DNA from 3 places in the Pseudoxanthomonas sp. PXM04 genome. Region 1 is predicted to be linked to each of the others. Evidence: riboswitches for the same ligand, from Rfam matches in the RefSeq annotation. Region 1 holds a riboswitch; each other region holds the start of a gene.
The links. Region 1 has a riboswitch for cobalamin ahead of metE (5-methyltetrahydropteroyltriglutamate--homocysteine S-methyltransferase). Riboswitches for the same ligand answer to the same signal wherever they lie in the genome.
Positions count from the first base shown of each region.

Region 2: another riboswitch for cobalamin. It lies ahead of btuB (TonB-dependent vitamin B12 receptor); the one in region 1 lies ahead of metE (5-methyltetrahydropteroyltriglutamate--homocysteine S-methyltransferase).
Region 3: another riboswitch for cobalamin. It lies ahead of btuB (TonB-dependent vitamin B12 receptor); the one in region 1 lies ahead of metE (5-methyltetrahydropteroyltriglutamate--homocysteine S-methyltransferase).

Region 1 covers NZ_JACVAG010000003.1:394,275-400,195, forward strand. The annotation lists gene IB228_RS10260 (MarR family transcriptional regulator) at 1-277, opposite strand, end outside; gene IB228_RS10265 (alpha/beta hydrolase) at 347-1,891, shown strand; cobalamin riboswitch at 1,888-2,130, shown strand; gene metE (5-methyltetrahydropteroyltriglutamate--homocysteine S-methyltransferase) at 2,338-4,617, shown strand; gene IB228_RS10275 (acyl-CoA thioesterase) at 4,689-5,105, opposite strand; gene IB228_RS10280 (ribonucleotide-diphosphate reductase subunit beta) at 5,268-5,921, opposite strand, start outside.
Region 2 covers NZ_JACVAG010000006.1:189,364-195,284, reverse strand. The annotation lists gene IB228_RS15545 (histidine phosphatase family protein) at 1-241, opposite strand, end outside; gene cobT (nicotinate-nucleotide--dimethylbenzimidazole phosphoribosyltransferase) at 238-1,302, opposite strand; cobalamin riboswitch at 1,471-1,711, shown strand; gene btuB (TonB-dependent vitamin B12 receptor) at 1,837-3,672, shown strand; gene dinB (DNA polymerase IV) at 3,979-5,049, opposite strand; gene IB228_RS15525 (PLP-dependent aminotransferase family protein) at 5,266-5,921, opposite strand, start outside.
Region 3 covers NZ_JACVAG010000004.1:31-5,951, forward strand. The annotation lists gene IB228_RS10785 (putative porin) at 1-96, shown strand, start outside; gene IB228_RS10790 (hypothetical protein) at 207-497, shown strand; gene IB228_RS10795 (SapC family protein) at 547-1,302, shown strand; gene IB228_RS10800 (OmpH family outer membrane protein) at 1,345-1,971, shown strand; cobalamin riboswitch at 2,034-2,269, shown strand; gene btuB (TonB-dependent vitamin B12 receptor) at 2,381-4,240, shown strand; gene IB228_RS10810 (hypothetical protein) at 4,253-4,825, shown strand; gene IB228_RS10815 (hypothetical protein) at 4,936-5,460, shown strand; gene cobO (cob(I)yrinic acid a,c-diamide adenosyltransferase) at 5,457-5,921, shown strand, end outside.

The DNA of each region.
Region 1 (5,921 bases):
GCAGCACCGAACGGCGAAGGTCGGTCGGCGACAGCCGGTAGGGCGCGCCGGAGCGGCGCAGCGTCGCCAGCAGGTCCAGCTCCGTGTAGCTCAGTTCCAGCGCCTTCAGGCATTCGTCGGCCTGTGCCTCCAGCAGGCGGCCCAGATGCAGGACGCGGCCCGCCACCGCCATCGCGGAAGCATCCAGATCGGGCCGTTCGCGGCGCCAGTCCGCCAGCAGCTGGTCGATCAGGTCGGGAGCGGGGGAGGGCGGGATATCGGTCGGTGGGGTCGTCATGAAAAATATCTTGACATAAAGATATCTGTGGAGCGAGGCTACGCCCACCCCATCGTCGGGAATCCGCCCATGAAGCGCAGGCTCTGGTTGTCGGCTGTCGTGATGATGCTTGGTTCCATCGCTTCCGGCGCCTTCGCGCAGGCGCGCCGCGCCGGCGACATCGTGGTCACCGCGGCGACGGTCCGCGCCGCGGATGGTACGACGGTGCCCTACGAAATCGGCACGCTGTACGTACCGGAAAACCGCCGTGCCACCGGCGGCCGCCTGATCGGGGTGGGCTTCGCCCGCATCCGCGCACGTGTGCCCACCGGTGCGCCGCCCGTCTTCTGGCTGCCCGGTGGCCCGGGCCTGGCGGTGCTGGAGGCATTCGACGGCGATACCGAGACCGCGCGCAATCGGCTCGGATCCTGGCTGACCTATCGGGACACCGCGGATCTGGTCATCATCGAACAGCGCGGTTACAGCGAGCGCGGTGAAAAACTGACCGCGATGTCGCCGGCGTGGCCGCGCGACCGCGAATACACCGCGCGGGATGACATCGACGACGCGCTTCGTCGCGCCGCCTCGGCCATCGCCGCGCATCCGGACAAGGATCTGGCGGGCTACACCATCGACGCCTGCGCCGACGACGTCGACGATCTGCGTCGCGCGCTGGGCTACCCGCGCATCAGCCTGTTCGGCGGCAGCTTTGGATCGCAATGGAGCTTCGCGGTGATGCGCTCGCATCCGGACATCGTCGCGCGCGCCGTGCTGTCATCGGTGGAGCCGCTGGATTTCGGCTACGACATGCCATCGCCGCTGCTGGCGACGATGCAGCGCATCGCCTTCGATGCCGATCGGGATCCCGGCCTGGCGCCGTATCTGCCGACGGGCGGACTGATGGCCGCCATCGACGCGCTGCGCGAACGCTTCGCGCGGCAGCCGATCACGGTCGATCCGCAGGATGGCGGTGGATCGGTGGTGATCGGGTTGGCCGACCTGCAGGCTTCGCTGCTGGCCGAGGCCAGCGTGCCGCACACCTGGCCCGCGTTCGTGCTGTCGCTGTACCACGGCCGCTACACGGACTGGGCCCGCGAAGTGGCCAGGGGCCGGCAGGCGCAGGAATACAAGCTGATTGGACCGCTGATCGACACCAGCCTGGGCATCACGCCGTCTCACGAGTTCCGCCTGCGCCACGATCCGGCCAGCGCCTATCTCGGCGAGGGCGGCTTCGCGCCCTACCTGGCGGCCGCGTCGGCATGGCCGACACCGGATCTGGGCGACGACTACCGCCAGCTGCGGCCGATCGATACGCCGGTGCTGCTGGTGCACGGCGACTGGGATACCTCCACGCCCATCGACAACGCGCTGGCGCAACTGCCCTACCTGCGCAATGGTCACGCCATCGTGATCCATCGCGGTGGTCACGACGGCACGTTCTATCAGCTGCGCAACGAGCCGGCGGCCCGGGAAGCGGTCCACCGTTTCCTGCGCACGGGAGAGCTTCGCGATCTGCCGACGGAAGTGACCTTGTCTTCCCCGACCTTCACCGTGCCGGCTTTTGCCGCGCCCGCCAAGGTGGCGGGCCGTATCCCGCGAGGAAGGCCGCTTGACGCAGCGGTCGCATCGCCGTAACGTGCCCGGGCCAGGGTTTCCATCTCTTCATGCGAATGAAGAGATGGAATTAATAGGGAAGCCGGTGCGGGCCGAAAAGCCCCATTCCGGCGCTGCCCCGCAGCGGTATTTGGAAACGACCCCCGTCATCGGCACTGGCCCCCAAGGGCCGGGAAGCGGCGGACAGTAGGCCGGCCCCGATCCCCGGATCGGGCCGACGTCCATGAGCCCGAAGACCTGCCTTGGCCGGAAGACCCGAAGTCTTCCGCATGACCTGGAACTTCCGAGGGGAGGTGCCCGGAACTGCCGCGGACGCGTCGCGTCCGCGCGCAAGTCCGTGCGCCTCCCTTCGCCGTTCCGGTTCGCCCGAGGGGGCGAAGGTCGCTGGCGTTGTCCGCCATCGCCATCGGCGATGAAGGCGGCGCGGTCCTTCGTTCCTCATCCGACCACGAATGAGGACATGCATCATGACGACTGTTGGCAATCTCGGTTTCCCGCGCATCGGCGTGCGCCGGGAACTCAAGCGGGCACTGGAAGCCCATTGGTGCGGCGACGCCACCGGCGAAGAACTGCACGCCGCCGCACGCGCGCTTCGCCTCCGCCATTGGCGCCTGCAGGTCGACGCGGGCGTCGATGTCGTGCCGTGCAACGACTTTTCGCTGTACGACCACGTGCTCGACACCGCCTTCCTGTTCGACGCCATCCCCGAACCCTATCGCGCGCTGGCGGACGTGGATCCGCTGGCGGCCTATTTCGCCCTCGCGCGGGGGCGGCAACAGGACGGCGTGGACCTGCGCGCGCTGGAAATGACCAAGTGGTTCGACACCAACTACCACTACCTGGTGCCGGAACTGCATCGCGAGCAAACGTTCCGCCTGCGTGGCGACAAGCCGTTGAGCGAGTTCAACGAGGCCCATGCGGCCGGTTTCAATGCGCGGCCGGTGCTGCTGGGACCGGTGAGCTTCCTGCGCCTGTCCAAGGCAAGCGATGGCGGCGATCCGCTGGCGCTGCTCGAACGCCTGCTGCCACCCTACGCGGAACTGCTGTCGCGGCTGGCCGCCGCCGGCGCCGAATGGGTGCAGATCGATGAGCCTTGCCTGGTGCTGGACGCCGACCCGGCGTTGCAACAGGCCTACCGGCACGCCTACACCGCCCTGGCGCAAGCGACGCGCCCGAAGCTGCTGCTGACCACCTATTTCGGCGACCTGGGCGCGAACCTGCCGCTGGTGGCGGCCCTGCCGGTCGATGGCCTGCATGTGGACCTGATGCGCGGGCTGGATCAACTCGACGCCGTGCTGAAAGCCTTGCCGGAGGGACGGACGCTGTCGCTCGGGCTGATCGACGGCCGCAACATCTGGCGCGCCAACCTCGACAACGCGTTGGTGCTCGCGCGCTACGCGCAGGGCCATGTCGGTGCCGACCGGCTGTGGCTGGCGCCTTCCTGCTCCCTGCTGCACGTGCCGGTGGACGCGGAAGGCGAAACCGGGCTGGATGCCGAACTGCGTGGCTGGCTGGCGTTCGCGCGGCAGAAGCTGGAGGAACTGCGCCTGCTGGCGACCGCCCTGGACGATGCGCCCGCGGCCGGGCCGGCGCTGGCCATCGCCCGCGAGCGCCACGAAAGCCGTCGCCGTTCCGCGCGCGTGCACCGGAAAGAGGTGGCCGAGCGCCTGGCCGCGCTGACGCCCGCGGCCGCCCATCGTTCCTCGCCCTATCCCACGCGCCGTGCGCGCCAGCAGGCCGGCCTGCGCCTGCCACCCTATCCGACCACGACCATCGGTTCCTTTCCGCAGACGCCGGAAGTACGCCAGGCCCGTGCGCTCAACCGCGCCGGGAAACTGCCCGATGCGGAATACGACGCCTTCCTGGCGACCGAGATCGCGCGCTGCGTGCGCGTGCAGGAGGAACTCGGCATCGACGTGCTGGTGCACGGCGAGTTCGAGCGCAACGACATGGTCGAGTACTTCGGCGAGCAGCTCGACGGTTTCGCCTTCACCCGCAACGGCTGGGTACAGAGTTATGGCTCCCGCTGCGTGAAGCCGCCGATCATCTTCGGCGATGTGGTGCGGCCGGCGCCGATGACGGTGCGCTGGTCGCGGCACGCGCAATCACTCACATCCCGGCCGATGAAGGGCATGCTGACCGGACCGGTGACGGTGCTGCAGTGGTCCTTCGTCCGCGACGATCAGCCGCGCGCGCGGACCTGCCGGCAGATCGCGCTGGCGTTGCGCGACGAGGTCGGTGACCTGGAGGCCGCCGGCATCGGCGTGATCCAGATCGACGAACCGGCGCTGCGCGAGGGGCTGCCGCTGCGCAGGGTCGATTGGCCGCAGTATCTGGACTGGGCAGTGGAATGCTTCCGCATCACCGCCGCGGTGGCGGCCGATGAAACCCAGATCCACACCCACATGTGCTACTCCGAGTTCAACGACATCATCGAAGCCGTGGCGGCGATGGACGCCGACGTGATCTCCATCGAAACCTCGCGCTCGCGGATGGAACTGCTGGACGCATTCGTGAAGTTCCGCTACCCGAACCAGATCGGGCCAGGCGTGTACGACATCCATTCGCCGCGGGTTCCGGACAGTGGCGAGATGCATGCGCTGCTGGACAAGGCGCGGGAAGTACTGGCACCGGAGCAGATCTGGGTCAATCCGGACTGCGGGCTGAAGACGCGTGGCTGGCCGGAGACCCGCGTGGCGCTGGAGGCGATGGTGGAGGCGGCGAAGAGGATGCGGGCCGCGGCGTGATGCGGCCGGGCCGTGGCGCGCGCAGCCTCGTGCGCGCCACGGCATCCGCGGTCAGCGGAGGGGGACGGACCTCAACCCTGCACGACCGGTGGCGGCAGCGGCGGAGCCTGGGTGGGCCGGCCCAGCGGATCCAGCGCGATCATCACGAAGTGGCCGCGCGTGCACAGCTTGCGCTCGCCGCTCAGCAGATCCTCGGTGATGACTTCGACATCGACGTTCATCGAACTGCGCCCGACCTTGACGATGCGGGCGATGACCTCGACCAGATCGCCCTTGTGGATCGGCTGGTTGAAATCGACCTGTTCCGACCTTGCGGTGACCACGGTGGTGCGCGCGTAGCGCGAGGCGGCGATGAAGGCGGACATGTCCATCCACGCCAGCGCCTGGCCGCCGAACAGCGTGCCCAGGTGGTTGGTGTGGTCCGGGAAGACCATGTGCAGCAGGCGCGCCTCGGTCGGGCGCAGGTCGGACAGGGGATGTTCGGACATGGGGTTGCTCCGTGGTGCCAGTGCCTCCCGGCTGCATCCTAGCGCAGGAAACGGATTCCGGAATGAATCCCTGTGGGAGCGACGTCAGTCGCGAAAGCTCCTGATCCGGCCGAAGCGCATCGCGACTGACGTCGCTCCCACAAGGTGGTTTACAGGAAACGGTCAGAACGCGTGGTCGAAGCCGACTTCGCCCTGCACGCCGACCTGGTAGGCCGAGACGCGACGTTCGAAGAAGTTGGTAAGCTCCTGCACGTCCTGCAGTTCCATGAACGGCAGCGGGTTGCGCACGTTGTACTTCTTCTCCATGCCCAGCTTGACGAAGTGCTGGTCGGCGCAATGCTGCAGGTACTGGCGCATGTCGCGGGTGGAGATGCCGGCCACGCCGCCGGACAGCACGTCCTCGGCGAACTGCACCTCGCACTCGATGGCCTCGGCCAGCATGTCGTAGACCTGCTGGCGCATGGTGTCGTCGAACAGGTCCGGCTCCTCCTCGCGCACCGTGCGCACCGACTCGAACGCGAACTCCATGTGGCAGCTCTCGTCGCGGAACACCCAGTTGGTGCCCGAGGCCAGCCCCGGCAGCAGGCCGCGCGAGCGGAAGTAGTACACGTAGGCGAACGCGGCGAAGAAGAACAGGCCCTCGATGCAGGCGGCGAAGCAGATCTGGTTGAGCAGGAACTGCCGGCGCTGTTCGCGGGTTTCGATCCGGCGCAGGTCCTGGATCGAGTCGATCCACTTGAAGCAGAACTCGGCCTTCTTGCGGATGGAGGGGATGTTCTCCACCGCCGCGAACGCCTTCACCCGTTCGGCCGGATC
Region 2 (5,921 bases), on a different contig from region 1:
CGCCGAAATCCCACTCCGCCCAGTCATCGGCGATGTCCACCGGCAACGCCTGCGCGGCGGCCAGCGCCTGCGCGGTATGCAGCGCACGCTGGCGTGGCGAACTGATCACCCGTGACCAGGCAATGCCCGTGCAACCGCCGCAGACCGCGTCGGCGGCGCCCGGCAGCAGCGGCGGATCGGTGCGGCCATCGAAATGACCGACGCGTCCGGTCGAGGCATGGCGCACCAGGTCGAGGATCATGGCGTCTCGTCGCGTCCGGAAACCGCGGCTTCGGCGAAGGTGGCCATGCCGGCGTGCAGCGCGCAGGCCAGTCGCAGCAGCGGCACCGCCAGCGCGGCGCCGCTGCCTTCGCCCAGGCGCAGATCCAGTTGCAGCAGCGGGCGCGCTTCCAGCGCGGCCAGCACGCGCGCGTGGCCGCGCTCGGCGGACTGGTGCGAGAACAGCAGCCATGGCCGCGCCTGGGGTTGCAGGCGGACCGCCGCCAGTGCCGCGGCCGAGACGATGAAACCGTCCACCAGCACCGGTACGCCCCGCTGGGCGGCGGCGATCATCGCGCCGGCCATCGCGGCGATTTCCAATCCACCGACACGACGCAGCGCCTCGCGCGCGGGCTGCGGGTGCGCGGCGATGTGCGGACGGTGCAATGCAAGCGCGTCCGCGATCACCCGTTGCTTGTGCGCAATCCGATCGCCCTGCAATCCGGTACCCGCGCCGACCAGTTCCTCCAGCGGCAGATCCGCCAGCGCGCAGGCCAACGCGCTGGCCGCGGTGGTGTTGCCGATGCCCATTTCGCCGAACACGAACAGATCGGCGTCGCCGGCCGCTTCCACCGCGCGCCTGCCCGCCGCCAGCGCATGCGCGAGTTCATCCTCGTCCATCGCCGCTTCCACGCTGAAGTCGCGGGTGCCCAGGCAGGGCTTGTCGGCGTGTACGCCGGCGATGGGCTGGCTGCCGCGGGTGCCGGCATCCACCAGCCGCAGCGGCAGACCGAGTTCGCGCGCCAGCACCGAGATCGCGGCGCCGCCGTGGGCGAAGTTGTGCAGCATCTGCACCGTCACCTCGGACGGAAACGCCGACACGCCCTGGGCGACCACCCCGTGATCGCCGGCGAACACGATCACCGGCACCCGTGCCAGCGTCGGACGATCGGCGCGTTGCAGCGCCGCCAGTTCCACCGCCAGGGTCTCGATGCGGCCCAGCGAGCCCTGCGGCTTGGTCAGCTGATCCTGGCGCGCGCGCGCGCGTTCGGCGTGTTCGGGGGAAGGTTGCCGGCAATCGGCGAGGATCCAGTCGGAAGACACGAGGCGATTTCTTGCGGCGAGGGAACCGGGATTCTACGGGAGGCCTCGCGCCCATCCCCGCCCGCCCCGATGCATGCCTTGCCTTGCCCGCTTTCCATCGATGCGCGCTGCCGCCCGGGCGCGGCCCGCCCATCCACAGGATCGGCATCCGCCAGACCGGTATCTGGTAGGATCGCCGCGCTTTCTGGTGACCCGCGGACGATTCCGCCCCGGGTTGAAACGGGAAGCCGGTGAACCCGCGCACGCCATCCCGGCGCTGCGGGTGATTCCGGCGCTGCCCCCGCAACGGTAAGCGAGCCAGGACAGGGCATACGCCACTGTGCATCCGCACGGGAAGGCGCCCTGGCCGGCGATGGCGCCGCCATCGCGCTCGCAAGCCCGGAGACCGGCCCGAAAGACGACTGGTTGCGACGCGGCGGGCGTTGCGGCGGCGAGCGCCGTGCGTACGGCCGTTTCCGCTGTCTTCCCGTTCCCGCGTTGCCGCCTCCCCTCGTTATGCCGCGCGGGAGCGCGCGGCGCATGGAGCCGATTGCAATGCCACCTATCCGTACCCTGTCCCTGGCCGTCGCCCTGGCGCTGCCGGGCCTGGCGCTCGCCCAGGACGCCGCCACCGAACTGGACGAAGTCGTCGTCACCAGCACCCGCACCGCGATCGCGCTGGAAGACAGCCTGGCGCCGGCGCAGGTCATCGACCGCGCCGACATCGAGCGCAGCCAGGCGACCTCGCTGCAGGATCTGCTGCGCGGCCGCGCCGGCATCAACCTGACCAATGCCGGTGGCCCGGGCAAGCAGACCTCGCTGTTCCTGCGCGGCACCAACTCCAGCCACACCCTGGTGCTGATCGACGGCGTGCGGGTGAACTCGGCTGATTTCGCCGCCGCCGCCATCCCGGATCTGCCGCTGGCGCAGATCGATCGCATCGAGATCGTGCGCGGCCCGAACTCCAGCCTGTACGGCTCCGAGGCGATCGGCGGCGTGATCCAGATCTTCACCCGCCGCAACCAGGGCACCTACGCGCCGCACTTCCAGATCGGCGGCGGCAGCAATGGCCTGCGCCAGGCCAGCGCCGGCTTCGGCGGCGGCGGCGAGCGCGGCTGGTTCGGCGCGGACGCGGCCTACCAGCGCACCGATGGCATCAATGCCTGCCGCGGCTCGGTATCGCAGGGTCGCGGCTGCTACGCCGACGAACCTGACCGCGACGGCTACCGCAACGTCTCTGCCAGCCTGCGCGGCGGCTACAAGCTGACCGACACGCTGACCGCCGAGGCCAGCGCGCTGCGCGCCGAAGGCGCGAACCGGTACGACGGCTACTACAACTACACCGAGAACGTGCAGCAGGTGTTGAATGGCAAGGTCCGTTACGTGCCGACCGACCGCTTCGCCCTGACCGTCAACGTCGGCCGCAGCGACAACGAGACCGACAACTACCGCAACGAGGTCGATCACGACAGCACCCACAACACCCACCGCAACACGGCCAGCGCGCAGGCCGACATCGGCCTGGGCCAGGATCAGTTGCTGACCGTCGGCGCGGATTGGTACATCGACCATCTCGACAGCACCACCGACTACGCCGCCGACAGCCGCCGCAACACCGCCGGCTTCGTCGAGTACCAGGGCAAGTTCGGCGCCCACCAGTTGCAGGCCAGCGTGCGCAACGACGACAACGAGCAATTCGGCAACCACACCACCGGCAACCTCGGCTGGGGCATGAGCTTCGGGCGCGGTTTCAAGCTCAGCGCGACCTACGGCACCGGTTTCAAGGCGCCGACCTTCAGCGATCTGTACGACCCGTGGAGCGGCAACCGCGACCTGGAGCCGGAGAAATCGAAGAGCCTCAATGTCGGTATCGCCCAGAACGGCGACGCCTGGCGCTGGGCGCTGGATCTGTACGAGACCCGCATCGATGATCTGATCACCTATGACGGCAGCAGTTTCGCGATGGTGCAGGTGGACGAGGCCCGCATCCGCGGCGCCGAGTTCACCGTCGACGTCACCCTGGCCGGCTGGGATCTCTCCGCCCAGATCAGCCACACCGACCCGCGCAACCGCAGCGCCAGCAACAACGACAAGCTGCTGCCGCGCCGCGCGCGCAACACCGGTCGCATCGACGTGGATCGCGCGTTCGGCGACTTCCGCGTCGGCGCGACCGTCAATGGCGCGGGCTACCGCTACGACGAGCTGACCAATGCCACCCGCCTGGGCGGCTTCGCCACCGCCGACCTGCGGCTGGAATACGCGGTCACCCCGGAATGGACGTTGCTGGCCAAGGTCGACAACGTGTTCGACCGCGAATACGAAACCATCGCCTGGTACAACCAGCCCGGTCGCGAATACGGCCTGAGCCTGCGCTACCAGCCCAAGCGCTGATTGCGTGCATGAAAAAGCCCGGCAGACGCCGGGCTTTTTCTTTTTTGCCATCCCTCCCTTGTGGGAGCGACGTAAGTCGCGATACCGGAAAGCCGGAAACTCCGGAAAAGCTCGCGACTCACGTCGCTTCCACAGGGAGACATCCGGGTTACGGAGATTTATCGAACAATCCTTGCTGCTCGACCGCGAGTGCCGGGCGCCTTGTTGCCTTTCTCCCTTGTGGGAGCGACCTAGTCGCGATACCGGAAAGCCGGAAACTCCGGAAGAGCTCGCGACTCACGTCGCTCCCACAAGGAAAAATCCAGGTTACGAGGCGTCTTCAAACAGCCCGGGCTGCTCGACGACATCCTCGCGATCGCGGAAGCCGGACAGGCCCACGCCGACCAGCCGGTACAGGGTGTCGGCCGGCAGGTCCACGCGTTCGCGCAGGGCCAACGCGATGGCGGTGAACTCCTCGAGGGTGGCCGGCGGCGCTTCTGGGGTGAAGCTGCGGGTGAGGATGCGGAACTGCGCGGTTTTCAGCTTCAGCACCACGGTGCGGCCGACGCGATCGGTCTTGCGGGTCGCTTCCCAGGTCTTGCCGGCCAGGCGCCGCACCGCCTCGCCGATGTCCGCCAGCGGCACGTCGCGCTCGAAGGTGTCCTCGGCGGAAATCGACTGCACCGGCTGATCCGGTTCCACCGGGCGCTCGTCGACGCCGCGCGCACGCCGGAACAGGCTGCCGCCGAAACTGCCGAAGCGCTGTTCCAGTTCGATCTGCGGCCACTCGCGCAGCTCGCCCACGGTGCGGATGCCCATCGCGTGCAGCTTGCCCAGCATCACCTTGCCGACGCCGGGAATCCGCTCCACCGGCAGCGGGATGAGGAAGGCGTCCACCTGACCCGGCTTGATCACGAACAGGCCGTCCGGCTTGCGCCAGTCCGAGGCGATCTTGGCGAGGAACTTGTTCGGCGCCACTCCGGCGGAGGCGGTCAGCGCGGTTTCCTCGCGGATCTGCGCGCGCACGGCCTCGGCGATGGCGGTGGCCGAAGGCAGGTCGGTCTTGGGCGCGGTCACGTCCAGATAGGCTTCGTCCAGCGACAGCGGTTCGACCAGATCGGTCTGGCGCAGGAAGATCTCGCGCACCTGCCGCGACACCGCCTTGTAGCGCGTGAAGTCCGGCGGCACGAAGATGCCGTCCGGACACAGCCGTTCGGCGCGCACCGCCGGCATCGCCGAGCGCACGCCGAAGGTACGCGCCTCGTAGGAGGCCGCGCACACCACCGAACGCGCGCCGCGCCAGGCCACGATCACCGGCTTGCCGCGCAACGACGGATCGTCGCGCTGCTCCACCGACGCGTAGAACGCGTCCATGTCGATATGGATGATCTTGCGCATGCCGGCGGTATTGTAAGAGTCCTGCAGTCTTCTTTCCCTGCGGGAGCGATGTCGGTTGCAATGGCGGGAACCTTACCCTGAGGAAAAACTCGCGACTTACGTCGCTCCCACAAGTGGGGTTATGGATGGCAGGGCCAAGGATTTGAGAATTTTTCCTTGTGGGAGCGACGTCAGTCGCGATGGCCGGAATCGTCCGCTGAGGGAAAATCTCGCGACTTACGTCGCTCCCACAGGTGGGGACAGGAAGGCGGTGGCCAGCGTGCCCAGGGTCGTGATGGCCTGTTCGGCGCGTGCGTCCAGCGGATGGCCATAGTTGAGGCGGATGCAGTGGCGGAAGGCGCGGCTGGCGGAGAACATCGGTCCGGGCGCGAGGCTGATGCCCTGGGCGAGCGCCTGCCGGTGCAGGGCCAGCGCATCGACCTGCGGCGGCAGTTCCACCCACAGGAAGTAGCCGCCCTGCGGCCGGGTCATCCGCGTGCCCTCGGGGAAGTGCCGGGCGATCGCGCCCATGTATTCCTGCCGCTGCCGTTCCAGCGCCTTGCGCAGGCGCCGCAGGTGGCGCTCGTAGCCACCCTTTTCCAGGTACGCGGCCAGGCCGAGCTGGCTGGGCGCCGAGGTTGCCAGCGAGAACGTCAGCTTGTGGTGGGCGATCTCGCGCCGGTAGCGACCCGGCGCCACCCAGCCCACCCGATAGCCCGGCGCCAGGCTCTTGGAGAACGATCCGCAATGCAGCACCCGTCCGCCGCGGTCGAACGCCTTGGCCGGCGGCGGGCGGCGTTCGCCGAAATACAGCTCCGCGTAGACGTCGTCCTCGATCAGCGGGATATCGTGACGATCGAGCAGGTCCACCAGCGCGCGCTTCTTCTCGTCCG
Region 3 (5,921 bases), on a different contig from region 1:
GTCTGGCTGACCGGCCGCTGGATGGCCGCCAAGGAAGTCAGCGGCGCCCCGCTGTCCATCGACGTCTTCCAGCTGGAGGTCAATGCCGGGTTCTGACGCCGCCCGCCGGGGCCGCTTCCGCAGCACGGAAGCGGCCGGCATCCGCACAGGCATCCGCCTTGATGGGGAGGGCATGGATCGTCTCCCCCGAACCAAGAAGTGAAAAAGTGAAAGAAGGCTTCATCTCGCTGAGAAAATTCACCGAAAAGTTCGCCGAGGTCGTACTGGTGGCGGACGGTCCCGTCCTGCTCACCCGCGGCAAGGTGCCGCTGGGTTTTTACCTGCCGATCAAGGTCTGGGGGGCGCAGCACGATTCGGACATCTGCCGGCATATGGTTGAAATGGTTTTGCGGCAATCTGGGCAGACACCGGAGGACATCGGCGAATGCATCGAGTCCTTCGTCGAGGGCAAGCAGATCCTGTACGCCATGCGCGGCCGGTTCGAGCCGCCCGGCTGAAGCAGGCATCCACCTCCGAACCCGATCACAGAAACGAATGGAAGATCCCATGACCACGCAGAACCCCGAATCCGCCACCGTCGCATCCAACGGCGCCGCCGAAGCCAATGCCTGGCCGCTGTTCTATCGCGAGCCGCGCGTACTGTCCTCGGTCGAACACGCCCAGTGGCGGGTGCGCCCGACCGGCGTCGGCTTCGCCGCCGCCAGCAATTCCGTACCGGTGGTGATCGGCGAGTTCGCCGCCGCCGCGCGCAACTATCCGCTGGTGTTCGCCGGCCCGGACAACACCCCGCTGGCGGTGCTGGGCGTGGAAGCCGGACGCAACCGCTTCGTCAACGGCGACACCTGGAGCGACGGCGCGTACGTGCCGGCCTACGTGCGCCGCTATCCGTTCGTGTTCGTGCAGACCCGGGATCCGGAAGGCTACGTGCTGGCCATCGATGCCGGCTCCGACGCGGTGATCCCGTCGGGCGAGGAGGGCAATCCGCTGTTCGAGAACGGCGAGCCGAGCGAGCTGACCAGGCAGGCGCTGCAGTTCTGCGACACCTTCACCCGCGAGGACCAGGCCACACGTACCTTCGCCGCCGCGCTGGCCGAGCAGGGGCTGCTGATCGAACGCAGCGCCAACATCGCCTTCGCGGATGGGCGCCGCAGCAGCGTCGATGGCTTCCAGGTGGTCGATGGCGAAAAATTCGCCGCGCTGCCGGACGCGGTGATCGTCGACTGGCATCGCAAGGGCTGGCTGGCGCTGGTGCACTTCCACCTGGCGTCGCTGGGCCGCTTCAACGACCTGCTGGCCCCCTGATTGAAACCCCACTTCCGTCAACCGGACGACGATAACATTCCCATGTGCAAGAATTCCTCCAACACACTCCGTTTCCTCACTCTCGCCGTGACGCTCACTGCGGCCAATGGCGTCTGCGCGCAGGCGGCTGGCGGCGCGACCGGCTCGCTCGAAGGCCCGGTCGTCGCCGGTGTCTGCTACCTCAGCCGCGAAGCGGTGTTCTCCAACGCGGCCGCCGGCAAGGACGCGGGCGTGCAGTTGCAGAAACTGGTGACCGACGCCCAGGCCGAGATCGAACGCGACAAGAGCCGCGCTGAGGCGGAACTGATCCGCGTGGGCGTGCGCGGCAACATTTCCGCTGACAAGTTCACCCCCGAGCAGAGCAAGGCGGTGCAGGAAGCGCAGGCCGTGCAGCAGCGCGCCAGCCAGCGCTCGCGCGAGATCGAGGCGACCCGCGCGTCGGTGCTGGAACGGATCTCCACCGCCGCCCAGCCGCTCATCGCCGAGGCCTACCAGCGCCACGGCTGCGGCGTGCTGCTGGATCGCGGCATGGTGCTGGCCGGCAACATGAGCCACGATCTGACCGCCGACGTGGTCAAGGCGCTGGATGCGCGGGTCAAGTCGATCCCGGTCACGCTGCAACGCGAGTCCGCCACGCCCGCCGCGACGCCCGCACCGGGCAAGCGCTGAGCCGCGACGCGCGGCCGCTCCGGCGCACGCCACGGCGCCGGGGCCACACTGCCATCAACTGCTATACTCGCGCCGCCTGAGGTGACCGCCGGCCTGGCCGGTGGTTGAAACGGGAATCCGGTGCGCCGGATCGTGTTCGCACGATCGGCAATTCCGGAGCTGCCCCCGCAACGGTAGGCGAGACAAGGTACCGCAACAGCCACTGTGCTTGATGCATGGGAAGGCGCGGACCGGAAGCACGGATCTTTCCCGGCTTCACTCGCGAGCCCGGAGACCGGCCTTTGAGCGGCGTGACATGCGGTGGGCGATGTCATGGAGGCCAGCTCGTTTCCGGTCGCCATAGCACTCTCTTTCCGCCTGTCCTTTTCCATCGCTTCCGCGCGGGCAGGCGCGGTCAAGGAGTGTGTCAGTGCATCCGCAGTCGTCGTTCCACCGCCAGATCCTGGCGGTTTCGTTGTTGCCTTCCCTTTGCTTCACCACCCCGGCCTTCGCCGGAGCGCCGGCCACCGATCTGGATGGCGTGATCGTCACCGCGACGCGCACCGCGCGGACCCAGGACCAGACCCTGGCCGCGGTCACCGTGATCGATCGCGAGGAGATCGAGCGCCTGCAGCCGGCCTCGCTGCCGGATCTGCTGACTGGCCGCGCGGGCCTGTCGCTGGCCAACAACGGCGGTCCGGGCAAGTCCACGTCGCTGTTCCTGCGCGGCACCGAATCCGATCACGTGCTGGTGTTGGTCGACGGCATCAAGCTGGGGTCGGCCACCAGTGGCGGCGCATCGCTGCAGGACATTCCCGTCGAGCAGATCGAGCGCATCGAAATCGTGCGCGGGCCATTCTCCAGCCTGTACGGATCCGAGGCGCTGGGCGGCGTGATCCAGATCTTCACCCGCCGGCCGCAGGGGCCGTTCCAGCCCAACTTCAGCGCCAGCATCGGCAGCGAAAGGACCCGACGCGCCTCCGCCGGCATCGGCGGGCGCAGCGGCGATGCCGAGCGGGGCGGCTGGTATGCAATCCAGGCCGCGCACCAGGACACCGACGGCATCAACGCCTATCGCGGCCGGCGCAACTTCGATCCGGATCGCGATGGCTACCGCAACGCCTCGCTGACCGTGCAGGGCGGCTATCGCTTCGACGAGCATTGGGACGCGGAACTGCGGTTGTTCCGCGCCGAAGGCCGCAACGAATACGACGGCAGCCTCAACAACGAGGCCGATACGGTCCAGCAGGTGGTTGGCGGGCGCGTGCGCTACGCGGCCAATGATCGGCTGCGCATCACTGCCAGCGCCGGCGCCAGCGCGGATCTGAGCGAGAACTTCCTCGATGGCGTGTATTCCTCCCACTTCGACACCCGCCGCAAGCTGGGTTCGCTGCAGGCCGACCTGGGGGTCGGCGCGGGCTTGTTGACCCTGGGCTACGACTGGTCCGGCGACGAGGTGGACAGCAATACCCGCTACGCGCGCGATCGCCGGATCAATCGCGGCGTGTTCGGCCAATGGCAGCAGGAATTCGGCCGGCAGTCGCTGCAGGCCAGTGCGCGCCGCGACGACGACAGCCAGTTCGGCGGCGAGACCACGGGCAGCCTGCAATGGGGTTGGGACTTCACCGAACAGCTGCGCCTGGGTGCCAGCTACGGAACCGGCTTCAAGGCGCCCACCTTCAACGAACTCTACTTCCCGGGCTACGGCAATCCGGAACTGGGTCCGGAAACCTCGCGCAGCGTCGAGCTGAGCCTGCGAGGCGATCACGGGCGTGCGCGTTGGGCGCTGCATGCCTACGAGACGCGCATCGACGACATGATCGCGTTCGATGCCTCGCTGGGAGACTCCGGCGGCCCCAACAACATTGATCGCGCGCGCATCCGCGGCATCGAGGCCGAAGGCGCGGTACGGCTGGCGGACTGGGATCTGCGCGCCAGCCTGACCCGGCTGGATCCGCGCAACGATGGCGACAATCCCAACCGCGACAACCTGCTGCCGCGACGAGCGCGAAGCAGCGCCCGCATCGATGCCGATCGCCGCTTCGGCGCGTTCAGCGTAGGCGCCAGCGCGATCGGCGTGGGCGAACGCTACGACAACCTCGCCAACACCACCCGCCTGGGCGGGTACGGGCTGGTCGACCTGCGCATGGGCTACACGCTGACGCCGGCGTGGCAATTGCAACTGGCGGCCTCCAACGTGTTCGACAAGCGCTACGAAACCGCCGCGCTCTACAACCAGCCGGGACGGACCTGGTTGTTGACTGTCCGCTACCAGCCCGTCACCCACTGACCGGAGCACAAGATGAAACCACTGTCACGGCCTTTCCATCTCGGTCTGCTCGCCACCTTCGCGGTGCTGATGATCGCCACCCGTTACCATCACTTCGGCGATGTCCTGCATCTGCCGGACGCGTCGATGGCGATCTTCTTCCTGGGCGGCCTGTACCTGCGCGGACACCTGCCGTTCCTGGGCTTGCTGGGGCTGGCGGTGGGCATCGACTGGGCGGCGGTGGAACTGGCCGGCGTCAGTGATTTCTGCGTGACACCTGCCTACGCCCTCCTGCTGCCGGCCTACGCGGTGCTCTGGTACGGCGGCCGCGCCTACGCGCCGAGGATGGCGCAAGACTGGCGCGGGCTGTGCGGCGCGCTGCTGGTGGCGCTGGCCTGCGCCTCGCTGTCGTTCCTGATTTCCAACGGCGCGTTCTACTGGCTGGGCGGGCGCTACCCGAATCCGGAATGGTCGCAGTACCTGGCGCGGATCTGGCAGTGGGGACCGCTGTTCGTGCGGACCACGCTGACCTACGTGGCCAGCGCATTGCTGGTGCATGGCCTGTTGCTGGCTACCCGTCGTCGTCCCGCCTCCCTCGGCACCTGATCAGGAGAACCGCGATGTCCGCAAAGCACCTGTCCGTCACATCCGAACCCGCGCTGCCGCTGACGTCCACGCGTGCGCAGCTCCTCACCGGCATCGCCCTGGCGCTGCTGATGATCGCCACCCGCGGCCAGCACTTCGCCAGCGTGGATGCGCTGCCCAGCGCATCGTGGGCGGTGTTCTTCCTGGCCGGCGCGCTGCTGCGGCCGATGTGGACGCTGCCGGCCTTCTTCGTGCTGTCGTCGCTGCTGGACTTCGGCAGCCTCGCCAACGGCACCATCACCGACTGGTGCCTGTCGCCGGCCTACTGGGCATTGGCGTTCGCCTACGCGGCGCTATGGCTGGGCGGCCATGCCTATCGCGGGCTGCACCGGGACCACGCGGGCACGGTACCCCGCCTGGCATTGACGCTGGCGGTGACGGCGAGCGTGGCCTACCTGTTGTCCAAGGGCGGTTTCTATTTCTTCTCCGGGCGCTATCCGGAGCCGACCCTGGACGGCTTTCTCGCTCGCATTCCGCACTACTATCCGCGCGCCCTGGGCACGCTGGCCGGTTACGTGGGCGTCGCTTTCCTGGTTCGCGCATGCCTGCGCGGGCTGGCCGCACGCGCCGCCTCCCGCCAGGGCAGCCCGGCATGAGCCGCGGTTCGGAACGCCGCGGGCTCAGCGAGGAGGAGCACTATCGCGAACGCGCCCAGCGCAAGAAGGAACTGGTCGATCGCCGGGTCGCCCGCGCCACCATCGACCGCGGCGTGCTGGTGGTGAACACCGGCAATGGCAAGGGCAAGAGTTCCTCCGGTTTCGGCATGCTGGCGCGCAGCCTGGGACACGGCTTCCATTGCGGGGTCGTGCAATTCATCAAAGGCAGCTTTTCCACCGGAGAGGAGGCGTTCTTCCGTCGCTTCGACGAGGACGTCGATTATCGTGTGATGGGCGAGGGCTTCACCTGGGAAACCCAGGATCGCGAGCGCGACATCGCCGCGGCCGGCGTGGCCTGGCAAGAGGCCGCGCGGATGCTGTCGGATCCGGCCTATGATTTTGTCCTGCTCGACGAACTCAACATCGCCCTGAACAAGGATTACGTCCCGCTGGACCAGGTG